4 regions of the Chryseobacterium sp. KMC2 genome follow, and region 4 is predicted to be linked to each of the others. Evidence: riboswitches for the same ligand, from Rfam matches in the RefSeq annotation. Region 4 holds a riboswitch; each other region holds the start of a gene.
The links. A riboswitch is a leader RNA that binds a small molecule or an ion and turns the genes downstream of it on or off. The one in region 4 is predicted to bind S-adenosylmethionine.

Region 1 (3,216 bases), on a different contig from region 4:
AATCCAAGAACCTGTGCCGCTTTACTGTCGTTATTAAAAATTCCTTTAGTTACAATTGTGGACCCTGAAGTTGAAATATCTGCATAAGAATTGTTGAAATACTGCTGTTGCAGAGAAGGTGCTCTGAAGCCCGTTCCTACAGCTGCTCTTACCGCATAATTTTTTAAAAACTCATATCGTACGGCGAGTTTTCCATTCAGGGTATTTCCAAAATCAGAATAGCTTTCAAATCTTGCCGCAACATCAATATTCAGCTTTTTATCCAAATCATAAGATATATCAGCATATACCGCTGTAGAATGCCTGTCTTTTTTTAAGGTATTATCCGGTGAAAAGCCGATGAATGACTGTGATCCCCCTGCTCCTATCACTGTTGATCCCGTACCTGCTACATTTCCGTTGACATCATATTGGGTATAGGATGCAGGATCTCCGGATTTAATCTGATATTGTTCAAATCTGAATTCACCTCCAAATGCTATATTAAACCGGTTTATATTTTTAGAGACGTCAAGATTAAGGGTATTTTGCAGAAAACTGTGTGCCCCGGCATAAAATCGGGTCGGTGATTTTGCTCCTAAAGAAGCATTATTCGTATTGCTTACGTTATAATTGAAAGTATTGTTTCCAAACGTATTGCTTACATCAAAAAGCCAGTTGTTTACATTATATTTTGCTCCGACAGCATAAGAGATATCATATACCTGAGATCCCAGCTCCGCCTGAAATCCGTTGGGATAAAGTGATGAAACAACATTAAACGTTTCACTGGGAAGCCTTCTGAAGCCATATCCTTTTCCCTCTTTGATACTGAAACCACCAAATGAATAGAGTTTAAAATGATCATTAAAAGGATATTCTGAATTAAAAAACAGCTGCGCCTGCTTGATCTGTGCATCTCCGATCTGAAAGTTGAAATCGTCACGGGTTAAACCTCTTTTTCTAATTTCCTCATCATCTGCAGCTCTTGCCGCCTCCGGATCATCTGCGAAAGGATACGCAAAATTATTTCCGAAAATATCCAAATCATGATTTTGAGTCCTCGTTGTTTTCCCTCTGTGGCTTAGCTGTAATGAAAGATTGACATACCCTTCTTTTTTTCCTAATGAAGCCCCATAATTAACTCCTGCCTGATAGGTGTCTCCATCATTCCTTCCGCTTAATCCGTAAGTAATACTTGCTGAAGCGCCTGCATTTTTTTTGAGTATAATATTGATTACTCCCGCAATGGCATCAGAGCCATACTGAGCTGCCGCCCCATCTCTTAATACTTCAATTTTTTCAATAGCAATAACAGGAATTGTACTCAAATCTGTTCCCACAGAACCATTTCCAACGGTATTTTGATAATTGACCAAAGAAGTGGTATGTCTTCTTTTTCCATTAACCAATACTAAGACCTGATCCGGGCCCATTCCTCTTAATGTTACAGGATCAATATGCTCGGTTCCGTCAGAAGCAGACTGTCTTACGGAATTAAATGAGGGAATAACATAGTTCAATAAATCCTGAACCGTTATTTGGGGGGATGCTTTCTGTATTTTTTCAATATTAATAACATCTACGGGAACCGGTGTTTCAAGTTTTGTCCTTTTAACATTACGATTTCCTACGATGATAATATCTTCAATTTGTTTTCCTTTTTCTTCCTGTTCCTGGGCAGCGATCCCAATGGTGCCAAGCAATAATACAGCTATGCTTACTTTTTTCATCTTTTGTTCCTGCAAAAATTATTATACATTCCGAGAATCAATCCTCAGACACACAAGACTTCAAGAAATGGAATTCATATAAGAATATTGACTTCAATTATCTCCCCCATCGGGTTGGAATTAGCACCTTTACACTTCTGGAATTGTGTAGGTTGCTAAGGTTTCTTTGGGCCAAATCCCTCCACCTTTCTTGATAAATCTACTGCAAAAGTAGACTATTTTTTTCAATATGCAAAAGCCGTTTTTACGATTTGCAAACGCAGCATAAAAAAGGCTTATGAAAAATTTCATAAGCCTCCCTAATAAAAGTAATTGTAATTGAAGTGAACTATTTTATGTAAAGGGAATACAGTGATTCTACAAGAAAACTGCTTATCCTTTAATAATCTTTTTAGAAACGGTCTGTCCGTTTTTTAATTTTATTTCTACAATGTATAAACCGTCCGGAAGTCCTGTCATATTAACCTGATCATTTAAAAACCCGGCCTCCATCTTTTGTCCTACTGTATTCGTTATCATTATACTTTCAATCGAGGAATCTGCTTTAATGGTAAGAATTCCTTTTGTTGGATTGGGATACATCCCTATGCTGTTATGATTTAGTCTTACCTCCGAAGTAGCAAGTGCCGAGGTAGGTTTAATACATCTTACTGATGCTCCCTGCCCTCTGGGTGCCCCTGCTGAGGCATTAGCACTGATGGTCCCTACGTACAGATATTTCCCTCCAAGCCCGGATACATCCGAACTCCAGAAATACCCTCTCTTTCCTACAAAAGTAAAACCAGCGTCTGAAGAACTGCGATATCCTCCTGCAGGCAATTTCAGATGACTGCTGTAAGCGCTTGCGGGGGCCGTAACACTTTCAAGGCTAACAATACTTGCCCAGTCTGCCTGTGTTGGCATTCTCCAATCGGCACCTATTGCCTTACATGGGTCTACACCCACTGTCTTTCCCAGCCCATCTATGTTCTTTGCGGTCCATTCATCATTAGCTTCAAGAGTAGACCACCACGCGGGTGTTCCTATGATGTACGAGCTCACCCCTGCTAAGCCGTCCGGCCTGTTAGGAGTAGGAGCAGAAACTGTGGCTGAATTTCTTAACTGATGGCCGTCATCCCATCTTCCCCACTGAAAGAAATCTCCATATGAAGCTTCATCATCCAGAGAAGAGGCTACTTTAGAGCTTCCCAGGTTCTGCTGCAGCCATATTTTTCCATCATTAGCTCTTACAGTCGTATAGGAAACCGTTTGGCCTTGGTAAGTAAATTTCACACATCCTACATCTCCAGGATTATTTCCAGGGTCTGCATTGGTACAATTTTGAGGATTTCCCTGCGCATATAAACCATTCAAAGCGATGAGTATCAGCATCATTCCCGCGCTTAGTTTTCTCATCACAAAATATAGATTTTCAAACATAATCAATATTATTTTTAATTATTCTAAATTTAATTTAATTTTGCGCAAAAGTAGCTTACCCGTTTAATTCAGAGTTATCATTTTC
Region 2 (3,216 bases), on a different contig from region 4:
CCCGCTCCTACATTTGTTTCATACAAATATCGTCTGTTGTTTTTACTCAACGTATATCTTAGTTTACGATATTCTTCAATAGGAAGTGTGTTGAAGATCTTATTGGAAGAAACCAGGTCAAATCCGTTTTCTGCCAGGGCATGGTAGTTTTTCACAAAATCTTTACTTGCTGTATTATCCACAACAATCAGATTTTCCAATTGATTTTCGTTAGAGAATCTGATGAGTTCCTGTACATTTGAGGAGTGCTCTGCAGTCAAAACCTCATCATTCCAATTCGCATCAAAACCTTTTTTATTGAAAGCAATCTTCTTTGAATTGGCTACTGCAACTACTTTAAGATCTATTTTCTTACGTCTTTTAATTTCTTCTGAAGATTGAAGAACCTGCTCAATGAGTGTTTTCCCCACATTTCCGTGACCGATAATAGCCAGATGAACAGTCTTTGGTTTTTTGAATATTTCAGATTCTAAAATATTTCTGGTTTTTTCGTCCTGTGAAGAGGTTACAACGATGTTTACCCTGTTTTCTCCTGATACCTGGTTTAAAAGCAATGGGAAGACATTATTTCTGGCCAGCTCAGCAAGAACTTTATTGAAATCTTCTGCTACAAATCCAAGTACAGAAACATTATTGATACTGTAGATTTGGGAAACTTTCCCTGATTTTCTTTCTGCTTCAAATTCATCGATAAGGCAAGCTACTGCTTTTTCTGCATCATTTTCCTGAACCAAAATAGAGATTCCGTTTTCTATAGCTTGTTGGGAAATCACTCCCACACTTATACGCGCTAAAGTAAGCGCTTTAAAAATTCGTCCGTCAATTCCGATTTCTCCAAGGAAATCTTCTCCTTCAAATTTAATGATTGATCTGTTCTTCAAAAATTTTATTTCGTTAGCATTTTTCATGAGTCTATAAAATATTTTTTATGATAGTATTTAATTGTTGGTATTCCATTAGGAAGGCATCATGCCCATGTATTGATTGGATCTCGTGATAAGAAACATTCTTATTTTTCTCTGTCAGTCTTTCAAAACACATTCGGATTTCAGAAGCAGGAAAGAATAAATCTGTATCAACGGAGATCATGTGCATTCGGGCCTGGATTTTCTCCAGCATAGCTTCTTCTGTATTGATATTCATTAATAGATGATTCATCAGCCTGTACGCTTTTAAACTAAATCTATCGTTTAAAGCATTTCCGTGATAAACCAGCCAGTCTTCCGATTCTAAGCGTTGTTTATCCTTATTGTATTTATTTTGAAATCTGTCATTGAGTGATTGTGGAGTCCGATAGCACAACATGGCATGGATTCTGGCTTTTTGCAGAGGTTCATCTTTATCATTCAGTAAAAATTTCTGAACAAGGCATTGTGCATGAAGCCAGTCATGAGTTTTAAAATCACAGGCAATAGGGATAAATACTTCTGCAAGCTCGGGCTTCTTGGAAAGCATTTCCCAAGCAATCCCTCCTCCTAAGGAGCCTCCAATAATGGCATATAGGTTTTCGATATGTAAAATTTCCAGTCCTTTCAAAAAGATATTGGCAATATCTGCAGGAGTGAAATCTTCATAGTCTTCAATTAAAAAATTATCGTAGCCGTTTCCGGGAATATTAAAACATAGAACTGTGTACTTTTTTGTATCAACTACCTGACCGTCGCCAATTAATTGTTTCCACCAGCCTTTTTCTCCGGATACATTTGAGTTTCCGGTCAGCGCATGATTGATTAAAATAATAGGTGCAGTGAACAAGTCTTTCCCGAAAAGCTCATAGCTCAACGGGATATGGTATTCCTTTTTGGAATGGGTTTGATACGAAAGATTAATATAGTTTAGTTCTGTTTTCAATTCTATTATTTTTAATACAATTGAAAATGCCACAGGAAATGGCTGAAAAGAACTTCAGTAAGTTATCTGTCCAAAATAATTTTGGTAGAACGTAGCACCTTCTTTGCTTGCACAAAGGGTTGCTAAGGTTTCATAGGGTCTAATCCCTCAACCTTTCTTGATAACATTTTCAATATTTGAATGAACGAATGGTGCAAAGGTAGTTTTTTTCTTTTAATTTCAAAAAAAAATTAATTTAATATTTTAATATCCCCATAAATACAAGTGTTTCAAGCCTATATTAAGAATTATTCAGATGATAGGAATTGGAATTACTTTTCAAAAAAACTAACTTCGTATGGAAAATGATGATATATGACCTCCGAAAAAGAAAGATTACAAGATTCCAAATGGAAAAACTGGGGACCTTACGTAAGCAACCGGCAATGGGGAAATGTACGTGAAGATTACAGCTCAAATGGAAATGCCTGGAACTTTACCAATCATAACAATGCGGAGAGCTATGCTTACCGTTGGGGCGAAGAAGGTATTGCCGGTATTTCCGATGTCAAGCAGCTGTTCTGTTTTGCATTCTCATTTTGGAACAAGAAAGATAAAATTGTAAAAGAGCGATTCTTTGGACTGAGCAATCCTCAGGGAAACCATGGTGAAGACATCAAAGAAATATTTTATTATCTGGATAATACTCCTACTCATAGCTATATGAAAATGGTTTACAAATATCCGATCAATGCATTTCCTTATGATGATCTTGTCACAGAAAACGGCAGACGCAGCAAAAAGGAACCGGAATATGAAATTTTTGATACCGGAATCTTCAACAACGATGAATATTTTGATATTTTCATTGAATACTGTAAGGCTGACCATAATGATATCTTGGCAAGGGTTACGGTATGTAACCGAAGTCAGCACGCTGCCCCTATTGTAGTAGCACCAACAGCCTGGTTCAGAAACAATTGGAAATGGGGATACAATACTTATAGAGGTGAAATGCATACTTCTCATGATGGAAGTATTAGTATTGGTCATGACAGTATTTCAATTAAAAAGCTATACTCCAGAAACGGAAACGCACAAAGTGTATTTTGTGATAATGAAACCAATACTTCTAAGCTTTATGGAGCTCCCAAAACTGAAAATACTTATTTCAAAGATGGTATTAATGATTTCATTATTCACCAGGGAGACACTGTAAATCCTGAGAGGAGGGGAACAAAAGCTTCTTTTCTGATTGACGAATTTATTGAATCCGGAGAATGTAAGATTTTTGAATTCAGATTATGTCCTGATGAAACTGATGAGCCTTTTCAAAGTTTTGATGAGATCTTCAGTACCCGAAAAAATGAAGCTGAAGAATTTTAC
Region 3 (3,216 bases), on a different contig from region 4:
TCTTGAAGAACCATCGGCTCTTCCTGAAGCTGACAGGAAATAGGTATTATTAAAATCATATTCCACTTTTCCAAGGTAACTTAGCAGGCTGACCTTATCACTGTTTCCACTGAAACTTCCCAATAAAGCGGCAGCATCCGGCTCATAGTAGTAGGGAAGTGAAAACTGACTTCTGGTCCCGGAAATTGTTTGATAATCATATTTATAAAATTCCTGACCTGCCAACACATTAAAGTGATGCTTTCCGAATTTTTTATCAAAAGTCAGAATGTTACTCGTGGTATACGATAAAGTTCTGCTGTTTGACTTTGTGACCGATCCTCCAATCTCACTACCCTGCCCGATAAGCGGGTTTGAGTAATAATGTCCATTATAGTTGACCAAATCTACAGAAAAGCTGGTTCTGAACTTCAATTCAGGTAAGAATGTGAAATCCATGAAACCTTTTCCGGAGAAGTTATCTTCTTTATTTTCGTTTTTATCTAAAGGTAAAGTTGCTGCCAGATTTTGATTCTGAAGAGCGTTGGTAGGCCTGTATTTTCCAAAATCGTAAATTCTGTTTCCGGCACCATCCAATACATAAGACCCATCCGGATTTCTCTCATAATAAGGATAGAATGAAGGAACAGATCTTGCTGCCTGGATAACATTGCTTGTATTGGAATCTGAAGACGTAGGAGCCTGTTGAATACTGTTGGTATAACTTAGGTTTACCCCTACATTCAGCCATTTCTTAACTTCAGAATTGAGTTTTAACCTTGTGCTGTATTTTTTAAATCCAGATTCAATGGCAATCCCTTTATCATCAAGATATCCCAATGAGAAAAAGTAATTGCTTTTTTCACTTCCTCCACTGATATCCAGATCTACCTGATTTCTCGAAGCCACTCTCTGTAAAACATCTCTCCAGTCATCATTCCATAAAGGTGTCGCTCCGGATAATAGTTTTCCGTCTGTACCTACAGGTTTTGAATAATTGGCTCCATAGGGATTAATACCCAGCTCAGAAATAAGATTATTGGTAGCCATCTGAGCTGCCTGCTGTCCATTGATCTGGCTAGATCTGTATCCGTTTCTCAATGCTTCCCAATACAGTTGGAAATACTGATCCGTATTGACTTGTTCGTAATCTTTTACTGCTCTGGTGGAAAAACCCTGGCTCATATTAAAATTGATTCGGGCTTCTCCTTTTTTACCGGATTTAGTCGTAATAATGATGATCCCGTTCGCCCCTCTTGATCCATAAAGAGCACTTGCCGTAGCATCTTTCAGTACACTGATTGATTCTATATCATTAGGGCTTATAGAGTTTAGATTTCCGTCAAAAGGAATTCCGTCCACCACATATAAAGGATCGCTGGATGCACTGATAGAACCAATTCCTCGGATCCTGATTGTTGCTGTAGATCCCGGCTGTCCGGAAGAACTTGTTGTCTGCACTCCTGCAACCTGTCCTTCCAATGCTTTTGTAATATTGGTAACAGGTCTGTTGTTAATTTTATCACTGGAAATAGTTGCCACAGAACCGGTATAGCTGGTTCTTTTAGCCTTCCCATAGGCTACCACCACCACTTCATCAAGCTCCTTCTCATTGAGTGTATCTTTTTTAGCCTTGGTATTCTGTCCGCTTAAGCTTCCTATTCCTAAAAAGAATACCGCTACAGGGGGAATCCAAATTTTTGAGCTAATCAAATTTTTATTAATCATAATCAATTTTGTTTATCATATATTAAAATTTTGCCCTTTGCAGATAATACAGCAAAGGGCATCGATAAATACGATAAACCTAATGCTTATTTTTCCTTTAAAGGCTGAATGTAACACCTTGCGCGAGAGCAGGTTGTTAAGATTTCATTGGGTCAGTTCCCTCCATCTTTCTTTATAAGCCGATCGAAATATGTCTGCAAATCTAGAAATATTTAGTCTACAAAACAAGTAGACTTATAATTTTTCATGATAATTTTTCAAAAATTAACTTAATATTTTATTAAAAAGCCGATAAAATAAGGACTTATAAAAATTGACACTTTAGCAAACATGAGAAATATCATTAATAATAATTGAATCAATACACTCTGTGTGCATGGAAATAAAAAAATGACGCCAATGGCGTCATTAAATTTTATCTGAGTAAGAATTTTTTAGGAATTACAAATAATAACTCACTTATTAAGATCAGTAAAGTCTCTGGATGGATACAAAAACCTCCAGTGTATTATCTGAAGTATTGGAATCTGAAGTCGTATTACCATTCCCTGCACTTGTAAAAGATTTGTTATCTATACGGAGTGCATAGTACACTCTGTACCATTTGTTGTCAGCAGTAGTAATATCAAAAGTTACCGTTTCGTTTCTTCCATAGGTAAGATAAACCCCATCATCAAACTGTGCATAATTATTAGGGAAAATTAATAAGTTAGCGCCATGTGAGTCACCTGTATGGGTAGACACTTCAGAAACCCATACTTTCGCATTGGCAGTAGTGATATTATAAAGACGCGGATCAAAATTAGTAGTTGCCCCGCTTGAGTCAAATGCATTGGGAGCAGTAATAAAAGCATCCACTCTGAACGTATTATTGATAACGGGAAGATCATTAAGAAACTGGCTTAAAAGAAATGATGTTGTCTTGCGCGGAATTGAAGAATGATAATAAACCAGCTCTCCGGGAGCAATCACAGCTCCGGCTCCTACTGTTGCACTACAGGTCTGTCCGCCAATATTTAACGCAAAAGTAGTCAGTGTAGGGCTGGAAGCCGTAGGTACACCTGACACTGTATAGCTAAGAATTCCTGATCCTACATTAAAATTTCCAGCAGCCAGTGTTGCCGTAAGACCATTTACAGGTCCCACAGTCTGTGCCGGATAGACCCCTCCGTTTCCTCCGGTGTAAGGAACAGTCATTGTTCCGGTATAGGGAGTTCCGGCCGTATAGGTTCCTGGAGAAAGTGTTACTCCGTTACAGGTAATAGATCCTAAAGTTCCAGGCGCAAGAGAACCATTATTGAATGTTCTCCATTCAGTTCCGTTCCAAAATACGTAACCGACATAGCCTAGCCCTGCGGTTCCCAAATTGTATACAAGTAATCCCGCAGCCGGTGAAGGGATGGTAGCCCCATCCGTCTGAGAAGTCAAGGCAACTTTTGGCCCCAAAAATCCTTTTTTACTACCCACTGCAAGAGCGTCAACATTCACATCAAGCATTGCAGATGCATT
Region 4 (3,216 bases):
TAGCTGTATCCCCCAAAAGAATAGACTTTCCAATCGTCATTAACCGGTATTTCAGAATTAAAGAAAAGCTGTGCCGACTGTAATTTAGACTGCCCGGCTCTAAGACTGAAGTCTTTTCTTTCCAGTCCCCTGTAAGCAAGCTCCTGACTGGTAAAATCACCGCCTAATAGCCCCTGAAGGTCAGAAATACTGTTTGCATTGGAAATCTGAGACTGAAAACCGGAGGAGAAATAATCTACTTTTGTTGCATATTGTTTAATGGTACTGATGATCTGCTGGGTATTGGACGTGTTTTTGATATTCTTATACAGCCCATCAATATTAACACCATCCTGCAAAGCTCTGTAATTGACAGCGTTGTAAGCATTGAAAATGTCTCCTTCCCGAACACCGGCTCTGGAATAAGGATCGCGGTATTGTGCAGAGGTTGTAATATTAAAAAAACCGGCTTTTCCGATTTTTGCTCCGTAATTAAGATCCACAGAAATGGTCTGCCCGTCAACTCCTCCCGAAAAATTATTAGCAACAGGTGAAGCATATCCTCCTAAAAATACCTGTCCGGAAAGTCCCAATCTTTTTTTCAGCCCCAGGTTAACAACACCGGCAATGGCATCAGATCCATATTGAGCGGAAGCGCCATCCCTTAACACCTCTATCTTATCTAAAGCAAAAGCAGGAATTGCATTAAGGTCGGTTCCTACAGAACCTCTTCCCGGAGTAAGTGTTACATTAATCAAAGAAGACTGATATCGTCTTTTTCCGTTGAGCAACACCAAAACCTGATCCGGACCCAAGCCTCTTAAAAGGGCAGGATCTACGAAATCAGTACCATCATTAACGGTGTGTGAAGTAGATGAAAATGAGGGAACGATATAGTTTAAAGCCTGGCTGATATTATTGACAGGACTTTGTTTTAGAATTTTTGAAATATTAATGATATCTACCGGAACCGGAGTATCAGTTAATGATCTTCCGGAACCTCGCGATCCCAGGATGACCACATCGTCTATTTTTTTGGACTGTACTGTATCAGACTGCGCGTAATAAAATGTTGTAATAAAGGCAGCTGAAGTGATAAGGATTTTTTTATTGAAATGATACATGTGTTTTATTTTTTTGTTGTGAGGATTTACTTTTAAGCACTACAAATCCTGTAACCTTAAATTTTAAGGTTAGCATAAATGTTTGAAATGTTGGTATTATTTTTTAGAAATGGAAAAGGCTAGAAACAACAACGCATGCCCATGTAGAAATGGCATGAGAACATATCAGAATAATGAAGTCCGCCTTCATGATCTGAGGAATAAAAATTGACATGTGTAATGAGATTTCCCGTGTCTTTAAACATTGATTTTAACTTTAAAACAAAAATTCAAGATGGGAGAAATGATAGAATGATAAACATTTTTTCCGGAAGATCCGGCTTATCGATTGCAGCACCTTGCTTGTTTTTGCAGGTTGCTATCCCATCTAGAGATTCTTGATAATTACCTGGCAAAGATATAATTATTTCAGAAATAAAAAAATATTTGACATAAAAAATTAATTTCCATCATTTTATCGTAACAAATTCTCCTTTTGAGCGTCTAACGGAATAGTAGTAAAAAACATTATGAAAAAAACTGTATTCGCTTTATCACTTGTAAGCTCAGTTTTTATTTTTTCTCAGGAAAAAAATAATAACCAGCCTAAAGAAAAACAAATTGACGGTGTAGTGATCACCAAAACTAAAAAAGCAGTTGAACAAAAAGCAGACCGTACTGTTTTTGATTTCTCTGAACAGCCTCAGCTCAACAATGGGAATGTGTTGGAAGGGATTAAAAAACTTCCGGGACTTGTAGCCACAGACATCGCGGGAATGATGTATCAGGGAAAAATGCTGGATGTTTATCTTAACGGAAGACCTTTAAACATTACTTCTAATGAATTAAACTCATTTCTTGAAGGCATGCCTGCCAATTCTGTAGAGAAAATTGAAGTGATTACCCAACCGGGCGCAGAATTTCCGGCAACCTCCGGAGGAGCCATCATGAATATTGTTACGAATAAAAATGCCAATAAATACTTAACAGCTACTTATTCCGGAAATTATACGTTCACAAACTATGATAAGTATAGAAACAGGGTAACTAACTCAATTAACCTCAACGCCAGAAATAAACTCTTCGGATGGCAGCTTAATGTTGGCCAAAACTATCGTGAAAGTATGCTTAATACTCAGCAGGACAACCTTCTGTCTGGAAATACGGACCGATATGCCCGTGGATATTTTGCAAAATCAGGGGTAACCTTTGAGCTTGGGCAGGACAGATTATTGCTTAACTACGACATTTACCACAATAATAATGATAACTATACTCTAAGTAATGGTCTTGCTGATCTCCTTGTCAGCCAGGATCCTGATGTTTATAAAGAAGCTAAATTTGATGCTTTTGATGCAGCACGTACCAACAGCCTGAGACAAGAAGCTGTGGTGACCTATCAAAAGCGTTTTGCAGACAAGTCCCAAAAGCTGGATTTTCAGTTTGGCTATACAAAGTCTGATACCAAGTTTTCTCAGGATAATTTCTTTCGGGAAGGTTTTTATACAGAAAATGGGAAACCTTTTGCCTATGCAGGAGGGAATGATATTCTCAACAACAAATCGGATATGAGAATAGCCAACTTCAAAGTTGATTACTCACAACCCATTAAACTTCTTGATGGTGGAAAGTTAAGTGCAGGAGGGTTATATGAAAGACAGGATTATGATACTAAAAGCTTTGGGTTGACCAATTTAGAATATCAAAGACAAACCGCATCTACCTATTTAGAATTTCAGGCAAAACTTAAGAAGTTTGATTTTACATTAGGAGGACGTGCTGAAAACTATGATATTTCCGGAGTAACAAGATACATTAACAAAGATAAAAAACTTGTTCAGGATGATTTAATTCCTTTTAATAAGTTTAAGTTTTTCCCAAATGCCAGCATTCAGTATAGCATGATGAATCAGGTGTATGTTGCGGCAAACTATAACAGAAAAATCAGTTTACCGAGTATTTCTGCTCTTAACCCCAACAATACCACATTTGCAGGTCCCAATACCCAAATAACCGGTAACCCGAATCTTCAGCCGACCATTTTTGATAACTATGAGCTTAAGGTTTCTGCTTTTGATTATGCATTTATCGGCTATAGTGTAAGTTCGGCAAGCAACCAGGTTGCACAGATTAT

Region 1: it holds a riboswitch for S-adenosylmethionine, as region 4 does, so the genes downstream of both, JML65_RS13335 (TonB-dependent receptor plug domain-containing protein) here and JML65_RS17805 (TonB-dependent receptor plug domain-containing protein) in region 4, are expected to answer to the same signal.
Region 2: it holds a riboswitch for S-adenosylmethionine, as region 4 does, so the genes downstream of both, JML65_RS05640 (alpha/beta fold hydrolase) here and JML65_RS17805 (TonB-dependent receptor plug domain-containing protein) in region 4, are expected to answer to the same signal.
Region 3: it holds a riboswitch for S-adenosylmethionine, as region 4 does, so the genes downstream of both, JML65_RS04885 (SusC/RagA family TonB-linked outer membrane protein) here and JML65_RS17805 (TonB-dependent receptor plug domain-containing protein) in region 4, are expected to answer to the same signal.

Annotation. Positions count from the first base shown of each region.
Region 1 covers NZ_JAESIT010000010.1:67,985-71,200, forward strand. Annotated here, with positions in the region: gene JML65_RS13335 (TonB-dependent receptor plug domain-containing protein) at 1-1,712, opposite strand, end outside; SAM riboswitch class I at 1,807-1,912, opposite strand; gene JML65_RS13340 (T9SS type A sorting domain-containing protein) at 2,085-3,131, opposite strand.
Region 2 covers NZ_JAESIT010000003.1:331,422-334,637, reverse strand. Annotated here, with positions in the region: gene JML65_RS05645 (ACT domain-containing protein) at 1-908, opposite strand, end outside; gene JML65_RS05640 (alpha/beta fold hydrolase) at 913-1,851, opposite strand; SAM riboswitch class I at 1,911-2,018, opposite strand; gene JML65_RS05635 (MGH1-like glycoside hydrolase domain-containing protein) at 2,206-3,216, shown strand, end outside.
Region 3 covers NZ_JAESIT010000003.1:177,889-181,104, reverse strand. Annotated here, with positions in the region: gene JML65_RS04885 (SusC/RagA family TonB-linked outer membrane protein) at 1-1,707, opposite strand, end outside; SAM riboswitch class I at 1,791-1,888, opposite strand; gene JML65_RS04880 (hypothetical protein) at 2,176-3,216, opposite strand, start outside.
Region 4 covers NZ_JAESIT010000016.1:107,583-110,798, forward strand. Annotated here, with positions in the region: gene JML65_RS17805 (TonB-dependent receptor plug domain-containing protein) at 1-1,103, opposite strand, end outside; SAM-I-IV-variant riboswitch at 1,395-1,492, opposite strand; gene JML65_RS17810 (outer membrane beta-barrel family protein) at 1,613-3,216, shown strand, end outside.